2 regions of the Microbispora sp. NBRC 16548 genome follow, and region 1 is predicted to be linked to the other one. Evidence: riboswitches for the same ligand, from Rfam matches in the RefSeq annotation. Region 1 holds a riboswitch; the other holds the start of a gene.
What was found. Region 1 has a riboswitch for S-adenosylmethionine ahead of thrC (threonine synthase). Riboswitches for the same ligand answer to the same signal wherever they lie in the genome.
Positions count from the first base shown of each region.

Region 2: linked by a shared signal. The riboswitch ahead of QSK36_RS40150 (aminotransferase class V-fold PLP-dependent enzyme) and the one ahead of thrC (threonine synthase) in region 1 are both predicted to bind S-adenosylmethionine.

Region 1 covers NZ_BSSF01000018.1:130,934-147,669, reverse strand. The annotation lists gene QSK36_RS36850 (peptide ABC transporter substrate-binding protein) at 1-390, shown strand, start outside; gene QSK36_RS36845 (ABC transporter permease) at 524-1,450, shown strand; gene QSK36_RS36840 (ABC transporter permease) at 1,443-2,384, shown strand; gene QSK36_RS36835 (ABC transporter ATP-binding protein) at 2,398-3,429, shown strand; gene QSK36_RS36830 (ABC transporter ATP-binding protein) at 3,413-4,429, shown strand; gene QSK36_RS36825 (SAM hydrolase/SAM-dependent halogenase family protein) at 4,440-5,246, opposite strand; gene QSK36_RS36820 (DUF3263 domain-containing protein) at 5,353-5,634, shown strand; gene otsB (trehalose-phosphatase) at 5,733-6,569, shown strand; gene QSK36_RS36810 (hypothetical protein) at 6,580-7,179, shown strand; gene QSK36_RS36805 (hypothetical protein) at 7,252-7,851, shown strand; gene QSK36_RS36800 (MFS transporter) at 7,901-9,076, opposite strand; gene QSK36_RS36795 (alpha,alpha-trehalose-phosphate synthase (UDP-forming)) at 9,207-10,631, opposite strand; gene QSK36_RS36790 (RNA polymerase sigma factor) at 10,735-11,286, shown strand; SAM riboswitch class I at 11,383-11,522, shown strand; gene thrC (threonine synthase) at 11,537-12,799, shown strand; gene QSK36_RS36780 (MoaD/ThiS family protein) at 12,845-13,120, shown strand; gene QSK36_RS36775 (cold-shock protein) at 13,377-13,577, shown strand; gene groL (chaperonin GroEL) at 14,039-15,661, shown strand; gene QSK36_RS36765 (GNAT family N-acetyltransferase) at 15,734-16,162, opposite strand; gene QSK36_RS36760 (HelD family protein) at 16,159-16,736, opposite strand, start outside.
Region 2 covers NZ_BSSF01000026.1:6,984-21,281, forward strand. The annotation lists gene QSK36_RS40090 (NADP-dependent oxidoreductase) at 29-952, shown strand; gene lysS (lysine--tRNA ligase) at 1,061-2,746, opposite strand; gene QSK36_RS40100 (type III pantothenate kinase) at 2,806-3,588, opposite strand; gene QSK36_RS40105 (L-aspartate oxidase) at 3,596-6,133, opposite strand; gene QSK36_RS40110 (TetR/AcrR family transcriptional regulator) at 6,179-6,829, opposite strand; gene QSK36_RS40115 (class I SAM-dependent methyltransferase) at 6,890-7,534, shown strand; gene panC (pantoate--beta-alanine ligase) at 7,548-8,402, opposite strand; gene QSK36_RS40125 (Rossmann-like and DUF2520 domain-containing protein) at 8,393-9,283, opposite strand; gene QSK36_RS40130 (SAM-dependent methyltransferase) at 9,445-10,425, shown strand; gene QSK36_RS40135 (antibiotic biosynthesis monooxygenase family protein) at 10,422-10,772, shown strand; gene QSK36_RS40140 (cytochrome P450) at 10,752-11,951, opposite strand; gene QSK36_RS40145 (pentapeptide repeat-containing protein) at 12,028-12,705, shown strand; SAM riboswitch class IV at 12,766-12,881, shown strand; gene QSK36_RS40150 (aminotransferase class V-fold PLP-dependent enzyme) at 12,932-14,203, shown strand; gene QSK36_RS40155 (helix-turn-helix domain-containing protein) at 14,246-14,298, opposite strand, start outside.

The sequences.
Region 1 (16,736 bases):
GTGCACAAGGACATGCCCACCTTCGCCGAGCTGCGTGACACCATCACCCAGCACAAGATCAAGGGCGCGTTCCGCACCGGCTGGCAGATGGACTACCCGCACATCGAGAACTTCCTCAACCCGCTGTACAAGACCGGCGCCTCCTCCAACGACGGTCTCTACAGCAACAAGGACCTCGACAAGAAGCTCCACGAGGCCGACACCGCCACCGACCCCGCGCAGGCCAACGCCCTCTACCAGGAGGCCGAGGCTATGCTGCAGCAGGACATGCCCGCGATTCCGCTGTGGTCGTACGGTCTGCAGGCCGGCACCTCCAAGTGGGTGACCGGCGTGAAGGTCACCCCCTTCGGCGTGCTCGACCCGCTGTCGATCGCGATCAAGGAAGCGTAGGGACAGCTCGTAGGTGAACCCCCCGAGGCCGGTACCCCACCGGGGCCGGCCTCGTGGGCTGTCCATTCGCGACTCCCCGTGTTGACCCACGGGGGGCGCATGTACGACCTTTAGCGTCAGATCGGAGGTGCGCATGGGCCGATACGCGATCCGGCGCCTGCTGCAACTCGTGCCTGTCGTGCTGGGCACGACCTTCATCATCAACTACATGGTCTGGCAGCTCCCGGGTGATCCGTTCGCCGGGAGATGCGGCCAGCGGCCCTGTCCGGACAGCTATGTCACGGCCATGCGCGAGCAGTTCGGCCTGGACCAGCCGCTGCTGCTGCAGTACTGGAACTTCCTGAAGAACCTGCTCACGGGCAACCTCGGCGTCAACTTCAACAACGTGTCGGTGGCGAGCGAGCTCGGCGACGCCTGGCCGATCACCATCAGGCTCGCGCTGATGGCGGTGCTGTTCGAGGCCGTCATCGGGATCGGCGCCGGCGTGCTGTCGGGCCTCAAGCGCGGCGGCTTCATCGACAACGTGGTGACGCTCTCCACGCTGTTCCTGCTGTCGCTGCCCATCTTCGTCACGGGCTACCTGCTGCAGTGGCTCCTCGGCGTGCAGCTCGGTGTCATCACCCCGACGGTGACGGACGAGGCGACGGTCCCCGAGCTGATCGTCCCGGCGCTCGTGCTGGCCAGCCTCAACATGGCGTTCACCGCCAGGCTGACGCGCACGAGCATCGTCGAGAACCTGCGGTCCGACTACGTGCGCACCGCCGTCGCCAAGGGACTGAGCAACCGCCGGGTGGTCGCGATCCACCTGCTGCGCAACTCGCTCATCCCGGTGCTGACGTTCCTCGGCACCGAGGTCGGCTCGCTGATGTCCGGCGCCATCATCACCGAGGGCATCTTCAACATCCACGGCATCGGCGGGCTGCTGTGGCGGGCGATCCTGGACCAGGACTACACGGTCGTGGTCCCGGTGGCCACGCTGCTCGTGCTCGTCTACCTGCTCGCCAACCTGCTCGTCGACCTCCTCTACGGCGTGCTCGACCCGAGGATCCGCTATGAGTGACCCGACCGCGACGCAAGATCTGATCAAGGGAGCGGACGATGCGAGCCCGGTCGCGGTACGGAACGGCCAGCGCGGCCTCTGGCGCGACACCTGGGACATCCTGAAGCGGCGCAAGATCTTCTGGGTCTCGCTCGTGATGCTGGTGGTGTTCCTCCTGATGGCGGCCTTCCCGTCGCTGTTCACGCACAAGGACCCGGAGTACGCCACGCTCGCCAAGAGCATGGAGCTGCCGAGCGCGGACGCCTGGTTCGGCTACGACCTGCAGGGGCGCGACGTCTACGCCCGCGCCGTGTACGGCGCGCGCACCTCGATCATCGTGGGTGTGCTGGCCACGCTGGCCACCGTGCTGCTCGGCGGCGTGACGGGCGTGCTCGCGGCCTACTTCGGGCGCTGGCTCGACGCGGTCATCTCCCGCGTCGGCGAGATGTTCCTCGGCCTGCCGTACGTGCTGGGCGCGATCATCATCCTCGGCACCGTCGCGCCGGCCCAGTCGAACCCCGGCAAGGCGACGATCATGGCGGTCGTCATCATCGTGCTCGCCCTGCTGGGCTGGCCGATCCTGATGCGCATCGCCCGCTCGGCCGTCATCCAGGCCAAGCACCAGGACTACGTGCAGGCCGCCAGGGCGCTCGGAGCCGGACCCCTCCGGATCATCTTCAAGCACCTCCTGCCGAACTCGCTGGCGCCGATCCTCGTGTACTCGACGATCACGATCGGCAGCTACATCGGCGCCGAGGCCACGCTGTCGCTGCTCGGCATCGGCCTGCGCTCGCCGGTCATCTCCTGGGGCATCGCGATCGCCGACCACGCCTCGTACATCAGGACCGCGCCGCACGCCATGTTCTTCCCGGCCGGGTTCCTGTCCCTGTGCGTGCTGACCTTCGTCATGCTCGGCGAAGCCGTACGCGACGCCCTCGACCCGAAGCTTCGATGAGGAGGCACAGCGAGTGACGGAAGTGCTTTCCGAGCAGATGGGCAGAGGCTCCCACAGCGGCGCCCTGCTGGAGGTGGACAACCTCCACGTCGAGTTCCGCACCCGGGCGGGCGTGGCCAAGGCCGTCAACGGCGTGACCTACAGCGTGGACGCGGGAGAGACGCTCGCCGTGCTGGGCGAGTCGGGCTCGGGCAAGAGCGTCACCGCCCAGACCATCATGGGCATCCTCGACATGCCCCCGGGGAAGATCACCGGGGGCGAGATCCGCTTCCGGGGCGTCGACCTGCTCAAGCTCCCGGAGGACCAGCGCAGGAGGATCCGCGGGGAGGGCATCTCCATGGTCTTCCAGGACGCGCTGTCCGCGCTGAACCCGGTCTTCCCGGTCGGCTGGCAGATCGCCGAGATGTTCCGCATGCACCGCGGCACGTCGCGGGCGGAGGCCAAGAAGAAGGCCATCGAGCTGATGGACCGGGTCAGGATCCCGGCCGCCAAGGACCGGGTCAACGACTTTCCGCACCAGTTCTCCGGCGGTATGCGACAGCGCATCATGATCGCCATGGCGATCGCGCTCGACCCGGAGATCCTGATCGCGGACGAGCCGACCACCGCGCTCGACGTGACCGTCCAGGCCCAGATCATGGGCCTGCTCGCGGAGCTGCAGCGCGACAGCAACATGGGCCTGATCCTGATCACCCACGACCTCGGCGTCGTCGCCGACGTCGCGGACAAGATCGCGGTCATGTACGGCGGACGCATCGTCGAGAACGCCCCGGTGCACGACCTGTACAAGAACCCGGCCCACCCCTACTCGAAGGGGTTGCTGGAGTCCATCCCCAGGGTGGACCAGAAGGGCCAGGAGCTCTACGCGATCAAGGGCCTGCCGCCCAACCTGCTGGAGATGCCGACGGGCTGCGCCTTCCACCCGCGGTGCCCGTACCGGCGGGACAACTGCGTGACCGACGTTCCCCCGCTGTACACGATCAGTGGCACCCGCGGCAGCGCCTGCCACTACTGGAGGGAGGTCATCGATGAAGCCGAACGCTGAGTCGATCCTCGAAGTCCGCGACCTGGTCAAGCACTTCCCGCTCACTCAGGGCATCGTCGTCAGGCGGCAGATCGGCGCGATCAAGGCCGTCGACGGGGTCTCCTTCGACCTGCACCGCGGTGAGACGCTCGGGATCGTCGGCGAGTCGGGCTGCGGCAAGTCCACCCTGGCCAAGCTGCTGATGGCGCTGGAGCGGCCCACGTCGGGCTCCGTGCGCGTCCGCGGCAGGGACATCGCCACGGCCAGGGGCGCCGAGCTCAAGCGGATGCGGCGCAACATCCAGATGGTCATGCAGGACCCCTACACCTCGCTGAACCCGCGGATGACCGTCGGCGACATCGTGGGGGAGCCGTTCGAGATCCACACGGACGTCGTGCCGAAGGGCGGCAGGCGGCGCCGGGTGCAGGAGCTTCTCGAGGTGGTCGGCCTCAACCCCGACCACATCAACCGCTACCCGCACCAGTTCTCCGGCGGCCAGCGCCAGCGCATCGGCATCGCCCGCGGTCTGGCGCTCCAGCCTGAGATCATCATCTGCGACGAGCCGGTCTCCGCGCTCGACGTGTCGATCCAGGCCCAGGTCATGAACCTGCTGGAGCGGCTGCAGAACGAGTTCGACCTCGCCTACATCTTCATCGCGCACGACCTGTCGGTGGTCCGCCACATCTCCGACCGGGTCGCGGTGATGTACCTCGGCAAGATCGTCGAGCTGGGCAGCGACGCCCAGATCTACGAGAGCCCGACGCACCCGTACACCCAGGCGCTGCTGTCGGCCGTGCCGGTGCCCGATCCCGAGGGCCGGGAGACCCGCCAGCGGATCATCCTGCAGGGCGACCCGCCCTCGCCGGCCAACCCGCCCTCGGGCTGCCACTTCCGCACGCGGTGCTGGAAGGCGCAGGACATCTGCGCAGAGCAGACGCCCGCGCTCGAGGCGCGTCCGGGCAGCGACCACCCCAGCGCCTGCCACTTCGCGGAGGCCCGCGACGTGGTGAACGCCCAGTAGACCGGCCGGGTCAGCGCCCGGGCGACAGCCGTACGTGCGCGCCAGGGGGCAGACCCAGGCGGTCGGCGGCGTCCCCGGCGTTGATCGCCATCGCGACCAGGCCGGCGGAGTCGGCGAACGCCACCAGATCGCCGGGCGGCACGGCGGTGAACGTCTCCCGGAACGGCACGGCGACCTGGCGGCGCCCGAGCCACACGGCGATGGTGTCGCCGAGCCGTACGCCGAGCTCGGCCAGGTCGGAGGCGGTGATCGACAACTGGACGTTGCCGTGCCTGTCCACCGACAGCACCTCGCCCTCGGCCGCGCCGTCCCGCAACCGGCAGGTCGGCGCGGGCAGGGTCACCAGGCGGTCCACCGGCATCGGCGGCCCCACGTCGGCGACCGCGCGTCCGGTGCACAGGTGGGCGGCCACCGGCGCGAACAGGTCCCGGCCCTGGAACGTCGGCGAGACGTTCGCCAGGAACAGGTCCTTGTTCGTTATCTCGTACGCGGCCTCGGCGCCCCCGGCGGCGCGGACCGCCCACGACAGGACGCCGTTGTCCGGGCCGAGGAACACCCGTCCCCCCGCCTCCACGGCGACCGGGCGCCGGTTTCCGCCCACGGCGGGATCGACCACCGCGAGGTGGACGCCGGCCGGTAGGTAGGGCAGGGCCTGCGCCAGGATGGCCGCACCGCGCCGTACGTCCCCGGCGGGGACGAGATGACCCACGTCGATGATCCGAGCCTGCGGAGCGATGCCCGCGATCACGCCGTGGCACGCGGCGACGAACCCGTCCTCCAGCCCGTAGTCGGTCAGAAGCGTGATTACAGAGCTCACACCACGTGACATTACGTCCGTCCTGCCCGGCCTGAACACCCCGGGTTCGTCTCCCGGGCTTGGCATTACCATGGGACAGGCCCGCGAGCCGATCGAGGAGGAGCCGATGGACACCGAACCGGCCGGCGGCGACGGGCTCGACCTCTCGGACCGCGACCGCGAGATGCTCGCGTTCGAGCGCCAGTGGTGGCGTTACGCGGGCGCCAAGGAGCAGGCGATCAGGGAGGCCTTCGGCATCTCGGCGACCCGGTACTACCAGTTACTCGGGGAGCTGATCGACCGGCCTGAGGCGCTGGAGCACGACCCCATGCTCGTCAAGCGGCTGCGCCGGATGAGGGCCGGCCGGCGGCGCGACCGCTCGGCCCGGCGCTTCGGACTGAACTCCTGACCCCCTCGCTTTCCCCATCGCATGCATGAGCCCCGTTCCTGGGGCATGAGGCCGTCGAGGCGTACGCACGTGACCCCCTTCGGAGTGAGGCCATGGCCATGACCCTGCCCGCGCACGCAGGACTCGACGCGATCGTCGCCGATCCGGCCGGCGCCGTGATCGGGCTCGACTACGACGGCACGCTCTCCCCGATCGTGCCCGACCCGGCCGCCGCCCGCGTGCATCCCGGCGTGCCCGGCGTGCTGGCCGCCCTCGCCCCGCTGGTGCGCGCCGTCGTGATCGTCACCGGCCGTCCGCCGCGTACGGCTCTCGCCCTCGGAGAGGTCGCCGGCGGGCCGTCCCTCGCCGACGTGCCCGGCCTGGTGATCCTCGGCCACTACGGACTGGAACGCTGGGAGGACGGCCGCCTGACGGCCCCGCCACCGCCGCCGGGGCTGGACCTCGTCCGCGCCCGGCTGCCCGAGCTCGCGGCAGGGCTGGAAGGCGCTGGGTTCGGCGGCGTGTGGATCGAGGACAAGGACCGGGCCGTCGCCGTGCACACCCGGCGGTGCGCCGACCCCGCGGGGGCGCTGGAGGCGCTGGGCGGGCCGGTCGCGGCGCTGGCCGAGGAGGCCGGGCTGGCGGTCGAGCCGGGCCGCATGGTGCTGGAGCTGCGGCCGGCCGGAATGGACAAGGGCAGGGCTCTGTCGGCCTTCCTCGCCGAGCGGGACGCCCGCTCGGTCATGTTCGTCGGCGACGACCTGGGGGATCTCGCCGCCTTCGACGCGGTCGAGTCGGCCGGGATCCCCGGCGTACGGGTGTGCAGCGGGTCCACGGAGGTGACCGCCCTGGCGGAGCGCGCCGACGTGGTGGTGGACGGGCCCGACGGCGTCGTGGCCTTCCTCGGCGACCTCGTGGCAACACTCGGCAAGCCGTCTGCAAGCGGCCGGGCGTAACGTTCCGGGCATGAGGAAGACGATCTCGGCCGCGGCGGCCGGCCTGGCCGTGCTCGCGGCGTCCCTGGCGGCTCCGGCTGCGGCGTTCGCGAACGACAGCGGGGCCACCAAGCCGCTGCACCTGCGCAAGGGCCTGACTCTCAGGATCCCGTCGTCCTGGAAGGTCGACGACAGCCGCAAGGACTGGCTGCGCGTCATCACCGGCTCGTGCCCGACCAAGGGCACGGACATGTACGGCTTCCGCGACTCGGGCTGCCACAGCTTCTGGGTCATGGGGCCCAAGGCCATCAAGATCGGCCATGAGCTGTTCCAGAAGTACACGCCGGACGGCCCGTTCTATCCGGCCACCGACGTCGGGCCCTGCCCGGTGAAGAAGAACCTCTGGATCCACCGGACCACGCTCGCCGAGAAGGGGCTGCGGCAGGTCGGGCCGGGACACAAGGCGTACTACCGCGACTGGGCGGGCACCTGCGGGACCATGAGCTCGGGCAAGGTCAAGGCCCGCTTCGACCAGCGCGAGTGGTATCTGCCGACGTCGAAGATCCTGGTGATCGACCAGTGGGGGACGCCGGGCCTGAGCACGATGCTCAAGAACGCCACGTGGAACTGACACGGCGTTTGGTGACAATTTGTCCATCGGGCCGCAAGTCGTCCGCAAGCGACCGCGCCTAGTGTGCCGGACATGTTCAGAAAGACGATCTCGGCCGCGGCGGCCGGCCTGGCCGTGCTGGCGGCGACCCTGACGGCTCCGGCTGCGGCGTTCGCGAGCGAAAGCGGCGGCACCAAGCAGGTCCGTCTGCGGAGCGGCCTGACCCTCACGATCCCCACGTCGTGGAAGGTGGCCAAGGACGACAAGGACTGGGTGCGGGTCATCACCGGCTCGTGCCCCACCTACGGCACCGAGGACTTCGGGTTCCGCGACTGGGGATGCCACAGCTTCTGGGTGCTGGGCCCGAAGGCGCTCAAGATCGGGCTCCGCACGTTCCAGGCGTACAAGTCGAAGTACGGCTTCGACCCCGCGACCGACGTCAGCATCTGTCCCAAGAGCTACAAGCTGTACAAGGGCGAGTGGAAGCTCGCGGACAAGGGGCTGCGGCAGGTCGGGCCCGGCCACAAGGCGGACTACCACAAGTGGGCGGCGACCTGCGTCGACAAGAAGTGGCGGGTGAAGCTGCACTACAACCAGCGCGAGTGGTATCTGCCCACGTCGAAGATCCTGGTCCTCGACCAGTGGGACCACCCGCAGCTGAGCGCGATCCTCAAGAACGCGACCTGGAACTGACCGGCCTTCCGAACGGTCTTCCGAGCGGCCTCCTGAGTGGCCCGGACATTCAGGAACGCGTCCTGGACGCGGCCGCTCCTCCCGCGGCCATCACGATCAGGGCGGGCGCGAGCAGGAACGCCGTGTGCGTCCCGAAGCCGTCGCCCAGCGCGCCGAGCACGAACGGCCCGCTGCCCGAGCCCACGCCCGCCCAGATCGAGGCCGTGCCCGACGCCTGGTCCGGCCGGCCTCCCGACACATCGATCATGCGCGTGAGGCCCATGGGGAACTGCACCGAGATGCCGAGCCCGCTGAGCGCGAGCCCGGCGTAGCAGACCGGTGCCGAGGTCCCGGTCCAGAACAGCGCCCAGCCCGCCAGGGTCACCCCGAGCGAACCCAGCAGCACCGACCCCGGCGCGAAGCGCAGGGCCAGCCGGGCGCCGCCGAACCGGCCCGCCGCCATACCGGCCAGCATCGCGGTCAGCCCGGTCGCCGCCACACCGGGCGACAGCCCGGTCCGCTGGGAGAGCAACTCGGCGGCCCACAGGTTGAAGGCGAACTCGAGGGCCACGCAGCACAGCAGGACCACCCCGGCGACGTGGAAGCGCCAGCCGTACGGCACCCTGCCGCCTGATCCTCCCGCCCCGGCCGCAGACGACGGCGGCGGCGGGGCGGGCACCGGCGGCACCCAGACCCGGCCCATGAGCAGGGCCAGCAGGAGGGTGGAGGCCACCGGCACGAACAGCGCGGGCCGCCAGCCGGCCGACGACTCGGCCACCACGCTGAAGGCGTAGGTGGTGGCGATTCCGGCGGTCACGGCGACCGCGTTGGCCTCGCTGATGACGGCCGCTCCCGCCGGGCCGTGGTGGTCGCTGAGCACCGCCATCATCACGTACAGCGCCGTCGAGCCGCAGCAGCCGGCGAGGGTGAAACCGGTCAGCGTGAACGGGAGCGCGTGCCCGAACGCGACGAGGAGCACCCCGGCGTTCATCCCGATCAAACCGGCCCAGATGACGACACGGCGCCCGAACCGCCTGGTCAGCGCGGGCAGGGCCAGCCCGCCTGCGATGCCGCCGAGTGCCATCCCGGTGCCGTGCAACCCGGCGACGGCCTGGGACACGCCGAGTTCGGCGCGCAGGAGGGGCAGGGCGGCCGACAGGCCGTAGAGGTAGGTGGCGAAGGTGGCGAGCTGGAGATAGATCAACCAGGTGGGGCTGTCCCTGGTGACCTTTATGTTGCGGTCCAAAACCAGGCAAGGGTAGCGCAGCAGATCATCGACAACGAGAGCGGGCCACCCGCCATGGCGCTCAGCACGTGCGCAGGCACCGGGTCAGCACCTGCGCAGGCACCTGGTCAGCACCTGCGCAGGCACCTGGTCAGCGCAGCGCGGCGAGCTGGTCCTCGAACCAGCGCTGGGGCGGCAGGGCGGTGGCGGCCTCCCGCAGCCGCAGGCCCCGCGTGAGCCGCTCCTGCTCCGGCAGCGTCAGCGCCGCGTACAGCGCCGCCGCCGTGCCGGACACGTCGTAGGGGTTGACGAGCAGGGAGTCGGCCCCCAGTTCGGCCGCCGCGCCCGCCTCGCGGGACAGCACCAGCGCGCACCGGGGCGACAGGATCGGGCCCTCCTTGGCCACCAGGTTCATGCCGTCCCTGATCGGATTGACGAGCAGGACGTCGGCCATCCGGTAGGCGGCCAGCGAGCGCGGGTAGTCGTCGTTCACGTTGAGGATCAGCGGGTCCCAGTCCTCGGTCGCGTACTCGTCCTCGATCTCCTTGGCGCAGCGCTGCACGGCCGCCGTGTACTCGCGGTACTCCGGCAGGTCGTGGCGGGAGGGGTAGGCGAACGCGAGGTGGACGACCCGGCCGTGCCATTCGGGATGGGCGGCCAGGAACTCCTGGTAGGCCCGCAGGCCGCGCACGATGTTCTTGGACAGCTCGGTGCGGTCGATGCGCACGATCAGCTTGCGGTCGCCCACGAGGTCCCTGATCACGGTCATGTGCGACTCGACGTCCTGTTCGGCCGCCCGGGCCAGCAGCGCCTCGCCGTTCACACCGAGCGGGTGGACGCCGATCCTGGTGGTCCGCCCGTCGTGCGTCACCGTACGGGCGGCATGGTCCACTTGGGCCCCGAGCAGCGTCTCGCAGCAGTCCATGAAGGCGCGGGCCCAGCGCGCGGTGAGGAATCCGGCGTGGTCGGCGCCGAGGATGCCGGTCAGCACCTCCGCCACGACGTCCTCGGGCAGCAGCGCGAAGTATTCGGGCGGCGCCCAGGGCGTGTGCGAGAAGTGGGCGATGCGCAGGTCGGGCCGCTCGACCCGGAGCATCGCCGGTGTCAGCGTCAGGTGGTAGTCCTGCACCATGACGCGCGCCCGGTGGGCCGCCTCCTCCGCCAGAGCCAGGGCGAAGGCCCCGTTGTACGTGCGGTACGACTCCCACTCGCGGCGGAACCGCGTGCCGAACTCGGGGGCGAAGGGCGTGTTGTAAAGCAGGTGGTTGACGAACCAGAGGGTCGAGTTGGCCACGGCGTTGTAGGCCCGGTGGAAGACCGCGGGCGGGATGTCCAGCATGCGGATCGGTCCCGTGTCGAAGGCCCGGTCGAGCCGCCCGCCGGGCGCCTGGCGCACCGCGCCCCGGTCGCCGTCCGACAGCGCCGCGCAGACCCACAGGACGTCGGTGTCCCTGACCACCTCGGACAGGCCGGAGACGAGCCCGCCCCCGCCCCTGCGCATGGTCAGGCCGCCGTCGTCCGACAGCGTGAAGGACACCGGGCCCCGGTTGGACGCGATCAGAACGGTGCTGCTCATCTTGGGGTTCCCTCGATCAGAGCGGGCGCGCATGCCGGAAGATTAATAAAAGCCGACCTCCGTCAATAGGATGTCAACCGATCGCGGAAGGGCTGGATACGGCATGGCACTGGACGACACGACCGAGGACCTGGCCCGATCGGCTGCCCAGGGGGACCATCGCGCGCTCGGTGAACTGCTGCGGCGCATCGAGCCCGACGTGCTGCGGCACTGTGAGCGGCTTCTACCGTATCGGCAGGACGCCGAGGAGGCCGCGCAGGACACGCTGCTCGCCGTGGCGCGCAACATCGCGAGGTTCGAGGGGCGGGCCAAGTTCAGCACCTGGCTGCACATCGTGACCGTGAACTGCGCCAGGACCACCTACCGCTCGCTCAAGCGGCGCTCGTCGGAGCAGGCGGAGGAGCTGCCCGAGCAGCGGCCCGATCCCCGGCGGGTGAGCGTCATCGCGGGGTCGCGGCTCGACCTGCTCGACGCGATGGAGGCGCTTGAGGCCGAGCGGCCCGACCTCGCCCAGGCGCTCGTGCTGCGCGACATCTGCCAGCTCGACTACGCGGAGGTCGCCGACCAGCTGAAGATCCCCCTCGGGACGGTCAAGTCCCGTATCCACCAGGCGCGCAAGTACGTGCAGAGTGCCCTCGGCGAGGCGTACGGCTGATACAGATCGTCTCGCGATGTGAGACGCGGGAACGGACACCGGGGACGCCGGGGTACAGTGCTAGGGACCTTTCTCGGAAGGTCCTACAACTGAACATGCTCATCCAGAGGGGTGGAGGGACCGGCCCTGCGAAGCCCCGGCAACCTCCCCGGTGTCGAACTCGTGCCCACGAGGCCCGGCCGGGACAGGTGCCAATTCCGGCTCGCGGCCAGGGTGGTCGCGAGCGAAGATGAGGGAAAGGCCTCGCTTCATGGCGCACACCAACACTGCCGCGAACACCGTCGAGTTCGGCCCCGCCACCGGTCTTTCGTGTCGCGAATGCGGCGCTCTTTACGACCTCGGCCCGATCTTCGCCTGTACGGAGTGTTTCGGCCCCCTTGAGGTGGCGTACGACTTCGGCGAGGTTCGCCGGGAGGACATCGAGTCCGGCCCGGCGAACATCTGGCGGTACCGCTCCCTGCTCCCGGTTCCCGCCGGCGTGGCGGCCAAGCCCAACCTCCAGCCCGGCTGGACCAAACTCGTGAAGGCCGACCGGCTGGCGGCCGAGCTGGGCCTTCGGTCGCTGCACGTCAAGGACGACTCCGGCAACCCGACCCACTCCTTCAAGGACCGGGTCGTCGCGATCGCGCTGGAGGCCGCGCGCAACTTCGGCTTCCACACCCTGTCGTGCTCCTCCACCGGCAACCTCGCCGGCGCGGTGGGCGCGGCCGCCGCCCGGGCCGGGCTGGACTCCTGCGTGTTCATCCCCGCCGACCTGGAGCCGGCCAAGGTCACGATGGCCGCCGTGTACGGCGGCCGCCTGGTCGCCATCGACGGCAACTACGACGAGGTCAACCGCTTCTGCTCCGAGCTCATCGGCGACGAACTGGGCGAGAAGTGGGGCTTCGTCAACGTCAACCTCCGGCCCTTCTACGCCGAGGGCTCCAAGACGCTGGCGTACGAGATCGCCGAGCAGCTCGGCTGGCGGCTGCCCGACCAGATCGTCATCCCGGTGGCCTCCGGCTCGCAGCTCACAAAGATCGACAAGGGCTTCCGTGAGCTGATCAAGCTGGGGCTGGTCGAGGAGCGGCCCTACCGGATCTTCGGAGCGCAGGCCGAGGGCTGCTCGCCGGTCTCCCAGGCGTTCAAGGCCGGGCAGGACGTCGTGCAGCCGGTGCGGCCCGACACCATCGCCAAGTCCCTCGCCATCGGCAACCCGGCCGACGGGCCGTATGTGCTCGACATCGCGCGGCGGACGGGCGGCGCGGTGGAGGACGTGAACGACCGGGAAGTGGTCGAGGCGATCCGTCTGCTGGCCAGGACCGAGGGCGTCTTCGCCGAGACCGCGGGCGGCGTCACGGTCGGTGTGCTGCGCAAGCTGGTGCGCGAGGGCCGCCTCGACCCCGACGCCGAGACCGTGGTGCTGAACACCGGCGACGGGCTCAAGACGCTCGACGCGGTGGCAGAGCACGCCCGTCCCGCCGCCGTCATCCGTCCCTCTCTCGACGCCTTCCGTGCGGCATTCGCCAACTGAAAGCGTTTCAAAAGGTCCATCGGCAGTAACGAAAGCGAGTGAACAATGAGCGTTTCCGTGCGGATTCCGACGATTCTCCGGACGTACACCAACGGCGCCGCGGAGGTGAGCGGGGAGGGGGGAACGCTCCGCGAGGTCCTGCAGAAGCTGGACGCGGACTACCCCGGCATCGGCGGGCGCATCCTGGACGAGACGGGTAAGATCCGGCGTTTTGTCAACGTCTACGTCGGGGAAGAGGATGTCCGATTCGCCGATGGTCTGGACACCGCCACGCCGGACGGGGTGCAGATTTCGGTCATCCCCGCCGTCGCCGGAGGCTGAGTCGCCGCGCCGGGGCCGAGCACCTGACATGCGCTTCTATCGATGAAGAAGTCATGCGAAGCCATGGCAAACGGTGTAGCTCTCAACTATTCAACAGCAAAGTGAATATTCTTCGATCCCGCTTTGAGCGAACGCCAAGTAGTAGTTTGCGGATTGACTCTGTTGTCCTACGCCTTGACACGGGTATGGTCGAGGACGATCGACAAAACCGGGGGCTTCTTGGGTGTGGTCCCCAGCCCAGCAAGAGGAGTCGGAAGTGGCGCAGGGCACCGTCAAATGGTTTAACGCGGACAAGGGCTACGGCTTCATCGCGGTAGACGGTGGTAAGGACGTGTTCGTCCATTACTCGGCAATCCTGATGGACGGCTACAAGGCCCTCGAGCAGGGTCAGCGGGTTGAGTTCGACATCACGCAGGGTCAGAAGGGCCCGCAGGCGGAGGCCGTACGGGCCGTCTGATCCCGTCATCGACCTTGGAAGGCCCGGCCGCGGATCCCGCGTGCCGGGCCTTCCGCTTGCCGTGTCGCCCGCTTCGCCATCGGGGTGCCCACACCCGCCGGGTCGTGCCGGAGGCGCGCCATGAACGCCGCCCTCGCCGTGCTTGGTCGCTGTGCTTCTTTGCCTCGCGTCGCTCGGCTGCTTCGGGCGCGTTCGGGCCGGAGGCGCGCCCCCTGGGCTCGCCTGGTGTCTCCCGCTTGCCATCGGCTCGCTGATCTGGACATAACGTCCAAGCTGGTCAGCGAGGCTTCCGCTTGCACTCGCAGGGGTAGAGTGCTAAATACTTGTTTGGCACTCTGAGGTCGAGAGTGACAACAACCGGGATCGGGGCGATGGGGCCCGCGCAGGGATAGCGGGTCCGCGCCGTCGCGGGCGTCGGCTCGGTCCGTTGAAGACACCCTGCTACTGGGAGGTCTAGCCTAATGGCAGCCAAGATGATCGCGTTTGACGAGGACGCCCGGCGCGGTCTCGAGCGCGGTATGAACCAGCTCGCCGACGCCGTGAAGGTGACCCTCGGCCCCAAGGGCCGCAACGTCGTGCTGGAGAAGAAGTGGGGCGCCCCCACGATCACCAACGACGGTGTCTCCATCGCCAAGGAGATCGAGCTCGAGGACCCGTGGGAGAAGATCGGCGCCGAGCTCGTCAAGGAAGTCGCGAAGAAGACCGACGACGTCGCCGGTGACGGCACCACGACGGCTACCGTGCTCGCCCAGGCGCTGGTCCGCGAGGGTCTGCGCAACGTGGCCGCCGGCGCCAACCCGATGGCGCTGAAGAAGGGCATCGAGGCCGCCGTCGAGCGCGTCAGCGAGGAGCTGTCGAAGCTCGCCAAGGACGTGGAGACCAAGGAGCAGATCGCCTCCACCGCCTCCATCTCCGCCGCCGACACCGAGATCGGCGCCCTCATCGCCGAGGCGATGGACAAGGTGGGCAAGGAAGGCGTCATCACCGTCGAGGAGAGCAACACCTTCGGCCTGGAGCTGGAGCTCACCGAGGGCATGCGCTTCGACAAGGGCTACGTGTCCGGCTACTTCGTGACCGACCCCGAGCGCATGGAGGCGGTCTTCGAGGACCCGTACATCCTGATCGTCAACTCCAAGGTCTCGGCGAACAAGGACCTGCTGCCGCTGCTCGACAAGGTCGTGCAGTCCGGCAAGCCGCTGGTCATCATCGCCGAGGACGTCGAGGGCGAGGCCCTGGCCACCCTGGTCGTCAACAAGATCCGCGGCCTGTTCAAGTCCGTGGCCGTCAAGGCTCCGGGCTTCGGCGACCGCCGCAAGGCCATGCTGGGCGACATCGCCATCCTCACCGGTGGCCAGGTCATCTCCGAGGAGGTCGGCCTCAAGCTCGAGAACGCCACCCTCGACCTGCTCGGCCGCGCCCGCAAGGTCGTCATCACCAAGGACGAGACCACGATCGTCGACGGCGCCGGTGACGCCGAGCAGATCGCCGGCCGGGTCAACGAGATCCGCGCCGAGATCGAGCGCACCGACTCCGACTACGACCGCGAGAAGCTCCAGGAGCGCCTCGCCAAGCTGGCCGGCGGCGTCGCCGTCATCAAGGCCGGCGCGGCCACCGAGGTCGAGCTCAAGGAGCGCAAGCACCGCATCGAGGACGCCGTCCGCAACGCGAAGGCCGCGGTCGAGGAGGGCATCGTCCCCGGCGGTGGCGTGGCCCTGCTGCAGGCCGGCGCCAACGCGTTCGACAAGCTCGAGGTCAACGGCGACGAGGCCACCGGTGCCGCGATCGTCCGCAAGGCCCTCGAGGAGCCGCTGAAGCAGATCGCCGTCAACGCCGGCCTCGAGGGCGGCGTCGTGGTGGAGAAGGTCCGCAACCTCCCGGCTGGTGAGGGCCTCAACGCCGCGACCGGCGAGTACGTCAACATGTTCGAGTCCGGCATCATCGACCCGGCCAAGGTCACCCGCTCGGCGCTGCAGAACGCGGCGTCCATCGCGGCGCTGTTCCTGACCACCGAGGCCGTCATCGCCGAGAAGCCCGAGAAGGAGAAGGCCCCCGCCATGCCCGGCGGCGGCGACATGGACTTCTGATCCATCTGCCTGCTTCGTCTCAACGGAAGGGCGGTTCCCCCTCGGGGGAGCCGCCCTTTCCCGTTGTGCGCCTCAGGTGAGGCGCCTGACCCAGCGGGCGCAGTCGGTCTGCATCGTGTAGCCCGCCGATGTCCAGGCGTGGTGCGCCAGGGCGTTGTCGTGCAGGACCATCGCGTCGGCACGGAACGCGCCGAACTTCCGGAACCGCTCCTCGGCGGCCTGGATCAGCAGCGATCCGATGCCCATGCGCCGGTGGGCGGGGTCCACGGCGAGCCGGTAGAGGTGGGCGCGCCAGCCGTCCCACCCGGCGATGAGCGTGCCGACCATGCGGCCGTCGATCTCGGCGATGAGCAGCGCCTCGGGATCGCGCTCGATCAGGGCCACGACCTTGCCGGAGTCGTCGTGCCTGTCGGTGTTCTCCGCGGCCTCCAGCCAGAACCGCAGCAGGGCCGGGACGTCGTCGAGCGCTCCGTGGCGGACGCGTACGCCGGGGGAGGTCATCGCAGCTCCTCGGGAAGGTCGCGGTTGTGCAGGACGGTCAGTGACGTTACCGCCCGGGTGAGGACCACGTAGAGGCGGGCGAGGCCGCGCTCCTCGGCCTCCGCGATCGCGGCCGGCTCGGCCACGATCACGTGGTCGTACTCCAGGCCCTTGGCGAGCGTCGCCGGCACCAGCAGCACCCGGTCGTCGCCCGTCGAGTCGGGGCCGAGCACCGTGTGCGGCACCGCGGCGGCCTCCAGGGCCGCGGAGAGCGCGGGAAGGCCGGGGTCCGCCGCGATGACCCCGATGGAGCCCTCCTGCGCGAGGGCCTGCCGTACGGCCTCGGGGAGGGCGGCGGCGACGTCGCTCTCTCGGCGTACGGACAGGGAGCCGGCGCCGGGACGCAGTGAGCGCGGCGGGGCGAGCTCCGGCGCGACGGAGGGCAGCAGCCGCGCGGCGAAGTCGAGGACCTCGCGGGGCACGCGGAAGCCCAGCGTGAGCTCGGTGACCTCGCCCGAGGGCTGGCCGAGGTGGTCGAGCACGGTCTTCCACGAACGCGCCGACCAGGGCGTGGTGCCCTGGGCGAGGTCGCCGA
Region 2 (14,298 bases), on a different contig from region 1:
CTCCTTGCCATACCGCAAGGAGGAACTCATGAGAGCACTGGTGGCGCGAGACGGAGCCGTACGGGTCGTCGATGTGGCGGAGCCGGAGCCGGGGCCGGGGCAGGTGCGGATCAGGGTCGAGGCGGCGGCGGTGAACCCCGTCGACCTGCTCACGGCCGCGGGCGCCCTCGCCGACAACAAACTCATGCCGCACCAGGAGACGTACGCACTCGGCTGGGACGTGGCGGGCGTGGTCGATCGGACCGGCCCGGGAGTGACGGGCGTACGTCCGGGGGATCAGGTCATCGGGCTGTCGGACCGGCTGACGGACCCGCTCAAGGCCCAGGCGGACCTGGTGGTGCTGGACGAGACGGCGGTCGCGCCCGCGCCCGCCGGGGTGGCCGCGCCCGAGGCGTCGACGCTGCCGCTGAACGCGCTCACCGCCGTCCAGGCGCTCGACCTCGCCGGGCTCGCCGAGGGCGAGACGCTGCTCGTCACGGGAGCGGCCGGCGGCCTCGGCGGCTATCTCGTGGAGCTGGCCGTGGCGCGGGGGCTCAGGGTCGCGGCGGTCGCGGCGTCCGGCGACGAGCCGCTGGTGCGGGGCTTCGGGGCGGAGTGGTTCGTGCCGAGGGGCGCCGACCTGGCCGCCGCCGTCAGAGCCGCCGTTCCCGGCGGCGTGCACGGCCTGGTGGACGCGGCGGTCGTCGGCCTGCCCGCGCTGGACGCCGTGCGCAACGGGGGCGCGTTCGTCGCCGTCGGCGCCGGGCTGGGCCCCATCCCGCTGCGCGGCATCCGGGTCTCGACGGTGTTCGTCCGCGCCGACGCGGCCCAGCTCCGGGACGTCGCGAAGCTGGCCGAGGCGGGACGGCTGAGCATGCGGGTGGCCGGCACCTACTCACTGGAGCGGGCGGCCGAGGCGCACGAACGCCTGCGGAAGGGCGGCCTGCGCGGCCGGCTGGTCCTGCTGCCCTGAACTCCCCACCCGGAGTCCTGGCTTGCCCCGGCACACGACCGCGGGCCGGACGGCCATGCCGTCCGGCCCGCTCGCAGGAGATCGGACGCAGGGATCAGGAACGACCGATCAGGCGCGACCGAGCAGCTCGCGCACCCGGTCGCGGCCCACGGCCAGCAGCAGCGTGGGCAGCCGCGGGCCGGTGTCGTGGCCGACGAGCAGCCGGTAGAGCAGGGCGAAGAACGCGCGCTGGGCGGCCTTCAGCTCCGGCGTGGCCGCCTTCGCGTGCATGTCGAGCCCCGCCTGCACCTTCGGCACGCCGTAGACGAGCGTGGTCAGCCCGTCGAGCGACCAGTGCTCGTCGAGGCCCTCCGCCAGCAGGCGCAGCGACTCGCGGTCCTGCTCACCGAGCGTGTCGAGCAGTTCCTTGTCGGGCGTCTCGCGCACCTGCGTGCGCTCCTCCGCGGGCACGTACGTGTTCACCCAGTGCTGGGCACGGTCGAGCCGCGGCCGCAGCTCGTCCAGCCCGCCGATCTCCGGGTCGAACGCGCGCAGGATGCGCAGCGTCTGCTCCTCGTGCCCGGTGGCGATGTCCACGACCGAGGCGAGCGTCCGGTAGGGCAGCCGCCGCGGCGTCTCCGGCAGGGCCCGGGAGGCCGTGCTCGACGCGCGGCGGTAGGCCGACTGGTCGGCCGGCAGCGCCGTGCCGTCCTGCACCTTCCTGGTCAGCGTGTCCCACTCGTCGTACATCCGCTGGATCTCCTGGTCGAAGGAGACCTTGAACGACTGGTTGGGACGGCGGCGGGCGTACAGCCAGCGCAGCAGCGCGGGCTCCATGATCGACAAAGCGTCGGCCGGGGTCGGCACGCCGCCCTTCGAGCTGCTCATCTTGGCCATGCCGCTGATGCCGACGAAGGCGTACATCGGCCCGATCGGCTGCGGAGCGCCGAACACCTCGCGGACGATCTGGCCGCCGACGACGAACGACGAGCCCGGCGAGCTGTGGTCCACACCCGACGGCTCGAAGACCACGCCCTCGTAGGCCCAGCGCATCGGCCAGTCGACCTTCCACACCAGCTTGCCGCGGGTGTGCTCGGACAGCAGGACGGTCTCACTGTGGCCGCACACGCAGGTGTACGACATGGCGGTGGTCTCGTCGTCGTACGACGTGACCGTGGTCAGGTCGCGGTCGCAGACCGAGCAGTAGGGCTTGTAGGGGTAGTAGCCCCCGGCGCCGGAGCCGTCGTCCTCGCTCGCGGCCCCCGATCCCTCCAGGGCGGCGGCCTCGTCGGCGTCCGCGACCTCCTTGGCCTTGGCCTTCTTGGTGCGGTACTGGTCGAGGATCGCGTCGATCCGCCGCCGCTCGCGCATGGCGAGCAGCACCTGCTCCCGGTAGGCCCCTGAGGTGTACATCTGGGTCTGGCTGATGCCGTGGAACTCCACGCCCAGCTCCGCCAGCGCGGCGATCATCGGCGCCTTGAAGTGCTCGGCCCAGTTCGGGTACTCGCTGCCGGGCGGGGCCGGGACAGAGGTCAGCGGCTTGCCGATGTGCTCGTTCCAGGCGGGGTCGATGCCCACCGGAACCTTGCGGAAGCGGTCGAAGTCGTCCCACGAGATAATGTGCACGCACTCGTAGCCGCGCCGCCTGATCTCGTCGGCCACCAGGTGCGGGGTCATCACCTCACGCAGGTTGCCCAGGTGGATCGGGCCGGACGGGCTGAGGCCGGACGCGCAGACGACGGGTTTGCCCGGTGCGCGCCGTTCGGCCTCGGCGATGACCTCATCGGCGAAACGCGCCACCCAGTCGGCGTCCATCACGTCAGTCCTCTCTGAACGGGATCCTGCCTTCTATGGTCCCGTACGCGAGGGAGTCGTCAGGACGCGTTCCGGGCGTAGACCAGCCGCAGGCCGATCAGCGTGAGCCAGGGCTCGTGCACGTCGATCGTACGGGCCTCGCCGATGACGAGCGGCGCACCGGTGCCCGTGGCGACCACGGTGACGTCGTCGGGGTCGGAGGCCAGCTCGGCCGTCATGCGGTCCACGATGCCGTCGACCAGGCCCGCGAAGCCGTAGATGATGCCCGACTGGAGCGCCTCCACGGTGTTCTTGGCGATCACCGACCGGGGCCGGACCAGCTCGACCTTGTGAAGCTGGGCCCCGGCCGTGGCCAGCGCGTCCACCGAGATCTCCAGGCCGGGCGCGGTCACCGCCCCGACGTACTCTCCCCGGGCCGAGACGGCGTCGAACGAGGTGGCCGTGCCGAAGTCCACGATCACGCACGGCCCGCCGTAGAGGGTGGTGGCGGCGAGCGCGTTCACGATGCGGTCGCTGCCGACCTCCTTCGGGTTGTCCATCCGGACCGGGACGCCGGTGCGGACACCCGGCTCGACGACCACCGCCGTGACGTCGCCGTAGTAGCGCCGGGACATCTCCCGCATCTCGTTGAGCACCGACGGGACCGTGGAGCAGATCGCGATGCCGCTGATGTCGGCGTCCTTGAGCAGCGGCGACTGCCCGAGCAGACCCTGGAGCACCACCGCGATCTCGTCCGCCGTACGGCGGGGGTCGGTGGCGATCCGCCAGTGCTCGATCACCTCTTCACCCTCGAACAGGCCCAGCACCGTGTGGGTATTGCTGACGTCGATGGTGAGCAGCATTCCCTGATTATGCATCACGAAGATCTAGACCAAGGTCGAGTGCCGGGGCCGAGTGCGTGAGCGCGCCGACGGCCAGATAGTCGACCCCGGTATCGGCAACGGCGCGGGCGGCGTCCAGGGTCAGCCCGCCGCTCGACTCCAGCCGCGCCCGGCCGGCCACCAGCCGTACGGCCTCGGCGAGTTGGTCCACGGTGAAGTTGTCGAGCAGGATCTCGTCGGCGCCCTCGGCCAGGACCGGCTCGATCTGGTCGATCCTGTCCACCTCGACCTCGATAGGCAGGCCGGGGAAGGCCTGCCGTACGGCGCGGAACGCCTCGGCGACGCCTCCGGCGGCGACGACGTGGTTGTCCTTGATCAGGGCGGCGTCGTGCAGGCCCATCCGGTGGTTGACCCCGCCGCCGGCCCGGACGGCGTACTTCTCCATGGCGCGCAGCCCCGGCAGCGTCTTGCGGCTGTCGCGGATGCGGGCGCCGGTGCCCTCGACGGCGTCCACCCAGCGGCGGGTCTGGGTGGCGATGCCGGACAGGTGGGTGAGGAAGTTGAGCGCGGTGCGCTCCATCGTGAGCAGGTCCCTGGTCGCGCACCGCACGGTCATCACCACGTCGCCCGGGCGCACGCGGTCGCCGTCGGCGGCGTGCCGCTCGACCTCGACCGGTCCGGCGGCCTGGCGGAAGACGGTCTCGGCCACGGCCAGGCCGGCGACCACGCCCTCCTTGCGGGCCACCACGTCGGCGACGGCCCGCTGGTCGGCGGGGATGGTGGCGACCGAGGTCACGTCCTGCCCCCCGGCCAGGTCCTCCTCCAGCGCGGCGCGGACGAGACCGAGCACGGCGTCCGGGTCGAGGCCGGTCTTCTCCAGCTCGGTCCGCAGTTCCTCGTGAGGCGTGTACGTCAAGGTCAGTCCCTCCGCCGTCAGGGCGATGTCGATGTGCGCCCGCCAGTGGGCGTCGTCGCGGTCGGGGTGGTCCTCCCGCCAGTGCGAGCCGCGGGTCTCCTCGCGCACGGAGGCCGCGGCGACCAGCGCGGAGGCCACCGTGAGGAGGTTGGTCGCCTCCCACGACTCGGTGCAGGGCTCGACCGCGACCGGCGTCCAGCGGGCGTCGGAGAGCGCGCGGGTGACCTGCGCGAGGCTCCTGTCGCTGCGCAGCACTCCGGCGCCCCGGCTCATGTGGCTCTGGACCCTCGGCCGCGTACGCGGGTCCACCAGGCCCTCGGGCCGGTCGTCGGCCGGGACGGGCTCGCGCGGCGTGAGGTCGCGAGTCGGGTTTCCGGCCGCCAGATCGGCGGCGATGCGCTCGCCGTAGACGAGCCCTTCCAGCAGGGAGTTGGAGGCCAGCCGGTTGGCGCCGTGCACGCCCGTGCAGGCCACCTCTCCGCAGGCGTACAGGCCGGGCACGCTGGTCCTGCCGTGCAGGTCGGTGCGCACGCCGCCGCTCGCGTAGTGGGCGGCGGGGGCGACGGGGATGGGCGCGGTGACGGGGTCGATGCCGTGCTCGCGGCAGACGGCGAGGATCGTGGGGAACCTGGAGCGCCACTTCTCCTCGCCGAAGTGGGTGGCGTCGAGGTAGACGTGGTCGGCGCCGGTCCGCGCCATCTGTCGCATGATCGCCTTGGCGACCACGTCGCGGGGCGCGAGGTCGGCCAGCTCGTGCACGCCCTGCATGAAGCGCTCGCCGTTCGAGTCGATCAGCACCGCGCCCTCGCCGCGCACGGCCTCGGAGACGAGGGGCTGCTGGCCGGTCGAGCCCTCCCCCAGCCACAGGACCGTGGGGTGGAACTGCACGAACTCGATGTCCCTGACCACCGCGCCGGCCCGCAGAGCCAGCGCCACGCCGTCTCCGGTGGACACCACGGGGTTGGTGGTGGCCGCGTAGACCTGGCCCATGCCGCCGCTGGCCAGCACCACGGCCCCGGCCCGTACGGCGCCGACGCCGTCGCGGGCGCCCTCCCCCATCACGTGGAGCGTGACCCCGCAGGCGTGGCCCTCGGCGTCGAGGAGGAGGTCGAGGGCGAGGGCGTGCTCGATGACCTCGATGCGGGGCTCGGCCAGCACCGCCTCGGCCAGGGCCCGCTGCACCTCGGCGCCGGTCGCGTCGCCGCCCGCGTGGACGATCCGGTTGCGGTGGTGGCCGCCCTCGCGGGTGAGCTGGAGCTCGCCGTCGGTGTCGCGGTCGAACTCGGCGCCGTGGCTCATCAGCCGCTTCAGCGCGTCGGGGCCCTCGGTGACCAGGACGCGTACGGCCTCCTCGTCGCACAGGCCGACTCCGGCGACGAGCGTGTCCCTCAGGTGCTCGTCGGGGGTGTCCTCGGGGTCGAGCACGGCGGCGATGCCGCCCTGGGCCCATCGGGTGGACCCGGCCGACAACACGTCCTTGGTGACCACGAGCACCCGCGCCAGGGGGTCGAGTTCGACGTGGCGCAGCGCCACGGTGAGGCCGGCGATGCCGGACCCGATAACGACCGCGTCGGCCTCGACGGTCCAGCCGGGTGCGGGGGCGGTGAGTCTGCGTGCGAGCGCCACCATGAGGGGATCCCCTTTCGTCATAATGACGATAACGCCCCCCCGGCGATGGTGCCGCCCCGGCCCCTCCTACGAGGGGCACGGCCCAGGGTCGGTGCAGAGCTGGGCGGTCAGAGTGGCGCAGGCCCATTCCTCCCACCTGTCCGGCGACCAGCCGCGGTCCTGGACGAAGAGCAGGTACAGCTGCGGGCTGAGCAGGCAGAACAGCAGGTCCGCCGCCATCGCGACGGAGACGTCCGGCCGGGCGCCGGGTTTGCCTGCCAGCGCCTCGGCCGCGGCGTGCTGCACGATGTAGCGCGGATCGGGGCCGTCGGGCCACTGCGCGGCGATCTGCGGGTCGGCGGCCCCGGCGGACTCGATCATCGGCATGAGCGGGGCGACCCGGCCGAGGATCTCACTTGTGCCGCGCACGTGCGCCCGCAACTGACCGGCCGCGGTGGGCTCGGCGCACGCGGCGCGGAACCACTCACGGTCCATGACGGCCACCGGCTCGGTGTCGCCGGCGATGGACGTGTCGACGACGTCCTTGAACAGCGTGCGCTTGTTGCCGAAGACGAAGTAGACCGTCTGAACGGCCACACCCGCTCGGTCGGCGACCTCCTGCAGGCTCGTCGCCCCGTAGCCCTGCGCGACGAACAGCTCCCGCGCCGCCTGGATGACCTTCTCCCGGGTGCGGCGTGAGCGCTCCGCCCGTTTGTCCGGCCGCTTGACGATGTCCATGGCGCGAGTATATCTCTAGAGTCCATCACTAGAGTTTGACTCTAAGAATCTGGAGGAGCCATGGACAGGCCGAACACGGGCGCGGACGTTGATCAGGAGGAGGCCGTGCGCCGAGCGCTGGAGAAGTACTACCGGGACGGCAAGCCGCCGTGGGACACCGGCGTGACGCCGCCCGAGCTGGTCGCCCTGGTAGAGGGACGCGTGGAGGGGCGCGAGGAAGGGCACGGTGCGCTGCCGCCCGGCCGCGCCCTGGAGCTCGGCTGCGGCACCGGAACCAACGCGATATATCTGGCCCGCCACGGCTGGGAGGTCGTGGCCGTCGATCTGGTCGACCGCGCGATCGAGCAGGCCCGGGAGAAGGCCGACGCGGCGGGAGTGGCCGCACGGCTGCTGCACGGAGACGCCACCCGGCTCGACGAGCTGGACGCGCCCGGCCCCTACGACCTGTTCTTCGACCTGAGCTGCTACTGCGGCATCCCGCCGCACCGCCGCGACGCCTACGCCGCCGGGCTCACCCGCCGCGCCGCTCCCGGCGCACGTCTGCTGATGTTCGGGTATGGCCCCGGAACGCTCGACGACGAATTCTCCGGCGTCACCGCCGACGAGCTGCGTGCCAGGTTCGACGGCTGGGAGCTGGTCGACGTCACACCTGGGACGAACCCGTTCCCCACCTTCTGGTTCACGCTGCGGGCCGGGGAAGCCTGAGGCGCCGCGCCCGCTACAGGGTCAGGACCACGTTGTCGATGAGGCGGGTGGTGCCCACCTTGGCGGCCACGGCCAGGATCGCCTCGCCGCGGTGGTCGTCGCCGACCGGCGCGAACGTCGCGGGGTCGGCCAGGACCAGGTAGTCGAGCAGCAGCGGCGGGTCGAAGCGGGCGGCCTCCTCCAGCACGGCCCGGGCGGCGTCGAGGATCCCGGCCGGCCCGGCCGTCCGGGCCCGCGCCGCGCCGGCCCGGAGCGCCCGCGACAGCGCGAGCGCGGTGCGGCGGTCGGCCTCGGACAGGTACCTGTTGCGGCTCGACAGCGCGAGGCCGTCCTGCTCCCGCACGGTCGGGGCGCCGACGATCGACACCGGGACGTCGAGGTCGGCCACCATCCGCCGGATCAGCGCGAGCTGCTGGGCGTCCTTCTGCCCGAAGACCGCGACGTCCGGCCGCACCAGGTTGAACAGCTTGAGCACCACGGTCAGCACGCCGTCGAAGTGGCCGGGCCGGAAGGCGCCCTCGACCACCCCGCCCATGCCGCCGGCCGAGACCTCCACCTGGCGGTCCGGCAGGTACATGTCATCGGCCGAGGGCGCGAAGACCACGCCCACGCCCTCCTCCTCGCACACCCGAAGGTCGGCGTCGAACGTACGGGGATAGCGGGAGAAGTCCTCGTTGGGGCCGAACTGCAGGGGATTGACGAACACGCTCACCACCACGTGGTCGGCGTGCTCGCGCGCCAGCCGCATAAGCGACCGATGGCCCTCGTGGAGCGCCCCCATCGTGGGGACCAGGGCGATCCTCCCGGGGCCGAGCACGTCCCTCGCCTTGTCGAGGGCGGCGCGGTCGGCGGCGACGGTCAGGTCCATATGTTCCCTCCCAGGGCGTCGAGAAGGCGTTCGGCCGCCTCCGGCTTGAGCAGGCCCGCCGCGAGCGCCCGGTCGGCGGTGAGCCTCGCGAGGGCGACGTACGCGTCCGCGGCCTCGGGGGCGGCCAGGATGAGCGCGTCGACGTGCTTGCGCACGGTGCCCGCGTCGCCGCGCACCACCGGCCCGGTGAGCCCGCTGATGCCGAGACGCAGCACGTTGTCGAGTGCCGCGCTCAGCAGGGGGCCGAGCATCCGGCCCGGATGCTCCACGCCGATCTTCGCGAGCAGTTCCTGCGACTCGGCGACGAGCGTCACCATGTGGTTCGCGGCGCCGGCCAGGGCGGCGTGGTAGAGCGGCCGGTCCCGGTCGGCGATCCACACCGGCTCGCCGCCCATCTCGATCACCAGCGCCTCGGCCACCGGCCGCAGCAGGTCGGGCGCCGTGACGCCGAACGAGCAGCCGTTGAGCCGGGTCAGGTCGTCGCTCCTGCCGGTGAACGTCATCACGGGGTGCAGCGCGAGCGGCAGCGCCCCCGCCTCGGCCGCCGGGTCGAGCACGCCCAGGCCGTACGCGCCGCTGGCGTGCACGAGCAGCTTGCCGCGCAGGTCGGCGCCGGTGGCGGCGAGGCCGGAGACGAGACCGGGCAGCACGTCGTCCGGCACGGTCAGCAGCACGAGCTCGGACCGGGCGATCACCTCGTCCGGCCTGCTGAGCGTAAGGCCGAGGCGGTCTGCGGCCCGCCGCGCCGACGCGTCGGACACGCCGCTGGCCGCCACCACCCGATGACCCGCGAGCATGAGCGCGGCTCCGAGCACGGAGCCGACCCGTCCCGCGCCGAGCACTCCCACGGCGAGCCGCGCCGGGCGGTCACTTGTCTCCATGACGCCTCCCCTCGGTTCAGCGTAGCGGCGGCGCTCCCGCCGGCCCGGGCGTGGCCCAACGGTCGGATTTTGTCCCGTTTCTCACGGGCCTATGTTGAGCCATAAGTACGAAAGTGACTACTTTTCGTCACGGCACCGGCGTGTCGGTAACCTAAAGCGTCGTGGAGGTCACCTGGCGGGAGGCCATGCGGCGGGCGCTCTACGGCGCGGAGGGCTTCTACCTGCGTGAGCGCCCCGACCGGCATTTCCGCACGTCGGTGCATGCCTCGCCGGCCTTCGCCGAGGCCGTGCTGCGCCTGCTCCTGCGGGTCGACGCCGCCCTCGGGCGGCCCGACCCGGTCGATCTCGTGGACATGGGCAGCGGCAACGGCCTGCTGGCCGCCCGGGTGCTGGCCGCGGCGCCGCCGGACCTCTCGAAGCGGCTGCGGGTCACCGCCGTCGACCTGTCCCCCCGGCCCGGCGATCTCGACCCGCGCGTCGTCTGGGAGCCGGAGGCGCCGTACGGGGCCGGCGGCCTGGTGATCGCCAACGAGTGGCTGGACAACGTGCCGCTCGACATCGCCGAGATGACGCCGGACGGCCCTCGCCTGGTGCTCGTGGACACCTCGACCGGCGAAGAACGGCTCGGGCCCGCTCCCGGCCCGGAGGACCTCGCCTGGCTGGAGCGCTGGTGGCCGCTGCGCTCACCGGGGGAACGCGCCGAGATCGGCCGCCCCCGCGACGAGGCGTGGGCCTCGATGATCAGGCGGCTGGCACGCGGCACGGCGGTCGCCGTGGACTACGCCCATCTGGCCGGGCGGCGGCCCCCGCTCGGCACGGTCGCCGGATATCGCGACGGCTCGGTGGTGCCGCCGACACCGGACGGGTCGTGCGACATCACCGCCCACGTCGCGCTGGACGCCTGCGCGGCGGCCGGCGAGCGGGCGGGGGCGGAGGCGACCGCACTCACCACGCAGCGGGAGGCGCTGCGGGACCTGGGAGTCACCGGCGCCCGCCCGCCGCTCGCGCTGGCGTCCACCGATCCCGCCGGGTACGTTCGCGCGCTCGGCCGGGCCTCCCAGGAGGCGGAGCTGATCGACCCGGCCGGTCTCGGCGGCTTCGGCTGGCTCAGCCAGTCACGACATCGAGAGGAGAGATCTTGATCGCGAGAATCTGGCGCGCGAGCGCGACCCCGGAGGGCGCGGACGGCTACGAGCGGCACTTCACCGCGTCGGTCCTGCCCTCCCTGCGCGACGTGGACGGGCACCGTGGCGCGTACCTGCTGCGGCGGGACGCCGCCGACGGGCGGGTGGAGATCCAGGTCATGACGCTGTGGGACTCGATGGACGCGATCCGCCGCTTCGCCGGGGACGACCCCGGCACGGCCGTCGTCGAGCCCGCGGCCCGGGCCGTCCTGCTCGGCTACGACACCACGGTCACCCACCACACGGTCGCTCACCACACGGGCGCCCACCACACGGGTGTCGTGTCAGACGGTGACCTTCAGTGACTCCAGGCCGCGCATGATGTAGCTGGGCTTCCAGGCGGGCTCCTCGGCGAGTTCCAGCTTGGGCGCCAGCCGCAGCAGGGCGCCGAACGACTCCGCCATCTCGACCCGCGCGAGCGGCGCGCCGAGGCAGAAGTGGATGCCGGCGCCGAACGAGATGTGCGGGTTGTCCGCCCGGCCGATGTCGAGACGGTCCGGGTCGGCGAATACCTCGGGGTCGCGGTTGGCCGAGCCGAACAGCAGCGCGATCTCCACACCCCGGGGGATCGTCACCCCGCCGACCTCGATGTCCTCCAGCACCCACCGCTCGAACATCTGCGCCGGGGTGTCGTAGCGCAGCACTTCCTCGACCGCCGTCGGCATCAGGCCGGGGTCGGCGCGCAGCCGCTCCAGCTCGCCCGGGTTGCGGAAAAGCGCCCACCACCCGCTGCCGGTGGCGTTGACCGTGGCCTCGTGCCCGGCGTTGAGCAGCAGCACGCAGGTGCCGATCAGCTCGTCCTCGGTCAGCCGGTCACCGTCGTCGACCACCTGGGCCAGCGCCGAGATCATGTCGTCGCCGGGCCGCTCCCTGCGTGCCCTGGCCAGCTCGCGCAGGTAGCCGGCGAACTCCGTCGCCGCGCGTACGGCCGTGTGCTGGACCTCCAGCGAGGGGCTCAGCTCGTACATCCCGCAGATGTCGGCCGACCAGGGGCGCAGCAGGTGGCGGTCGGCCTCGGGCACGCCGAGCATCTCGGCGATCACGGTGACCGGCAGCGGCTCGGCCACCTCGGCCAGCAGGTCGCCGCCGCCGCGCTCGACCAGTCCCTCGGTCAGCTCGGTCGCGATCTTCCGTACGCGGGGACGCAGCGACTCGACCATGCGGGGCGTGAACGCCTTGGACACCAGGCGGCGCAGCCGCGTGTGGACCGGCGGCTCGACGTCGAGCATCCCGGCCCGGATCACCCGCCAGAACGGTTCCTGGAACTCCGGCTCGGGCTCGCGGCCGAACGCCTCGTGCGTCGCCACATGCAGGTAGGACCGGCCGAGACGCCGGTCGCGCAGCAGCGCGTTCACATCCGCGTGGCGGGCGATCAGCCACTGCCCTGTCGGCTCGAAGAAGCTGACCGGATCGTTGTCGCGCAGGTCGCGATAGGCGTCATAGGGGTACGCGATGAACTCGGAATTCCAGGGATCAAACTTCACAATGGACAACAATACGGATGAAAGGCCTCGCCTGGGAGTACGGGCGTGCGGGTCCGTCATGGCGTAGGTTGGGGCGATGCCGAAGCGCCGCGAACAGCATCGCAGGGAACCCCGCGAACTCGGCGAGTTGCCCTATGCCGATCACCTCGAACCGTTCGAGGGCCGGCTCACTCAGGGCGGCGACTACGACACGGTCCTGTTCGACGGGCGGGAGTTCGAGGACGCCGAGGCGTCCAACGCCCGGTTCATGGAGTCGGCGTTCGCCTCGGTGACGTTCGCCGGCGGCCGATTCCGGCGCGCCCGGTTCTCGGACGTGTGGCTGAACGGCGTGCGCTGGGTGGGCGGCGACCTCACCGAGTCCGTCTGGGCGGACGCGGAGATCGTCATGAGCGCCCCGGCCGGCACGGCGCTGCCCGGCGCCGAGATGAACCACGTGCTCTTCCACCGATGCAAGCTCGACTCGGTCAACCTCCGCGCGGCCGACCTGCGGGAGGTCTCGTTCGTCGAGTGCACGCTGCGCGACGTGGACTTCGCGGGCGCCACGCTGACCGGCGTCGCCTTCCCCGGCTCCACGCTGGAACGGGTGCGGTTCGACAAGGCGCGCATGTCCCGCGTCGACCTGCGCGGCGCCGTGTCCCTCGGCATCTCCGACGGCTACGACGCGCTGCGCGGCGCGACCATCAGCGGCGTCCAGCTGATGGAACTCGCGCCGATGTTCGCCCACATCCTGGGTGTCACGGTCGACAACGACTGACTTCGCTCGGGTCGTCCGCACTTGCGGCCGGAGGGCGGTGTCGGGTTATAGTGCCGTCCAGGTCATGAGTGCCAGCGTCAAGCCCCGGCTTGCTGGCCGGCAACCCTCGCGCTCGCGGCGGGGTGCCCCGGGTGAGGACCGGGTCCGGCACGAGGTGTGCCGGGCAAGCGCGGGCTCCGCCTTTCCGATGCCATGGCCGGGGTCCCGACCCCGAGGAGGCATGGCGTTGTCCGCACTCACCTTCGTCCAGCAGGCCGTCAACCGCATCTCCGAGCCCGTGCGCCTACCGGCTGTCGTGGGCGCCGACCTGGAGGTGCCGGTCAGGGGCGGCAGGCTCGTGTCGTACGCGAACCTCGATTACGCGGCGAGCGCGCCCTGTCTCGAGCCGGTGAACGCCGCCGTCGCGGCGGCGCTGCCGGCCTACTCCAGCGTCCACCGGGGTGCGGGCTACGCCTCGCAGCTCACGACGGCCAGGTATGAGCAGGCCAGGCACACCGTGCGGGCCTTCGTCGGCGCCCGCCCCGGCGACGCGCTGGTCTTCGTGCGCAACACGACCGACGCCATGAACCTGCTGGCCCGCAGCCTCCCCGAGGGCACCACCGTCGTCGTGTTCGAGACCGAGCACCACGCATCTCTGCTGCCCTGGCCGAACGCCGTACGGCTCGCGCCGCCCGCCTTCCCCGGCGAGGCGATCCGGGCGGCCGACGAGGCGCTGGCCGCGATCGACGGCCCGGCCCTGCTCGTCGTGACCGCCGCCTCCAACGTGACGGGCGAGCTGTGGCCGATCGCCGGGCTGGCCCACATCGCGCACCGGCACGGCGCGCGGATCGCCGTGGACGCCGCCCAGCTCGTCCCCCACCGCGAGCTCAACCTGGCCGCGCTCGACCTCGACTACGTGGCCTTCTCCGGGCACAAGCTCTACGCCCCGTTCGGCGCCGGGGTGCTCGTGGGCCGCCCCGACTGGCTCGCCGACGCCGATCCGTACCTGCGCGGCGGCGGAGCCGTACAGGCGGTGGGCGAGACCACCGAGTGGAGCGACGACCCCGAGACGCGGCACGAGGCGGGCACCCCCAACGTGCTCGGCGCGATCGCGCTCGCCGCCGCCTGCGACGCGCTGACCGCGACCGGCTGGACCGCGCTGGTGCGGGAGGAGGAGCGGCTGCTCGCCCGCCTGCGCGCCGGGCTCGCCGCGATCCCCGGCGTACGCGAGCTGTCGCTGTGGGGCCAGGACCACCCGCGCGTCGGCATCGTGTCGTTCACCGTCGAGGGCCGTACGGCCCGCGAGGTCGCCGAGGCGCTGTCGGCCGAGTGGGGCATCGGCGTCAGGGACGGCAAGTTCTGCGCCCACCCGTTCGTCCGCCACCTCCTCGGCGGCGGTGAGGACGGCGGCTGCGCGGACGGCACGTTCAGCGCCGTACGCGCCTCGGTCGGCATCGGCACGACCACCGAACACGTCGACCGCCTCGTCGAGGCCCTACGCGAGATCGCCACCGCCTGAAGACGGAAAGTGAGTTGGGGATCTCGCCCAAGAGGTCCCCAATCAAGCGGCATCCGTCGACTTCTCGCTGACAGGCAGGCGCAACGTCCGATCGC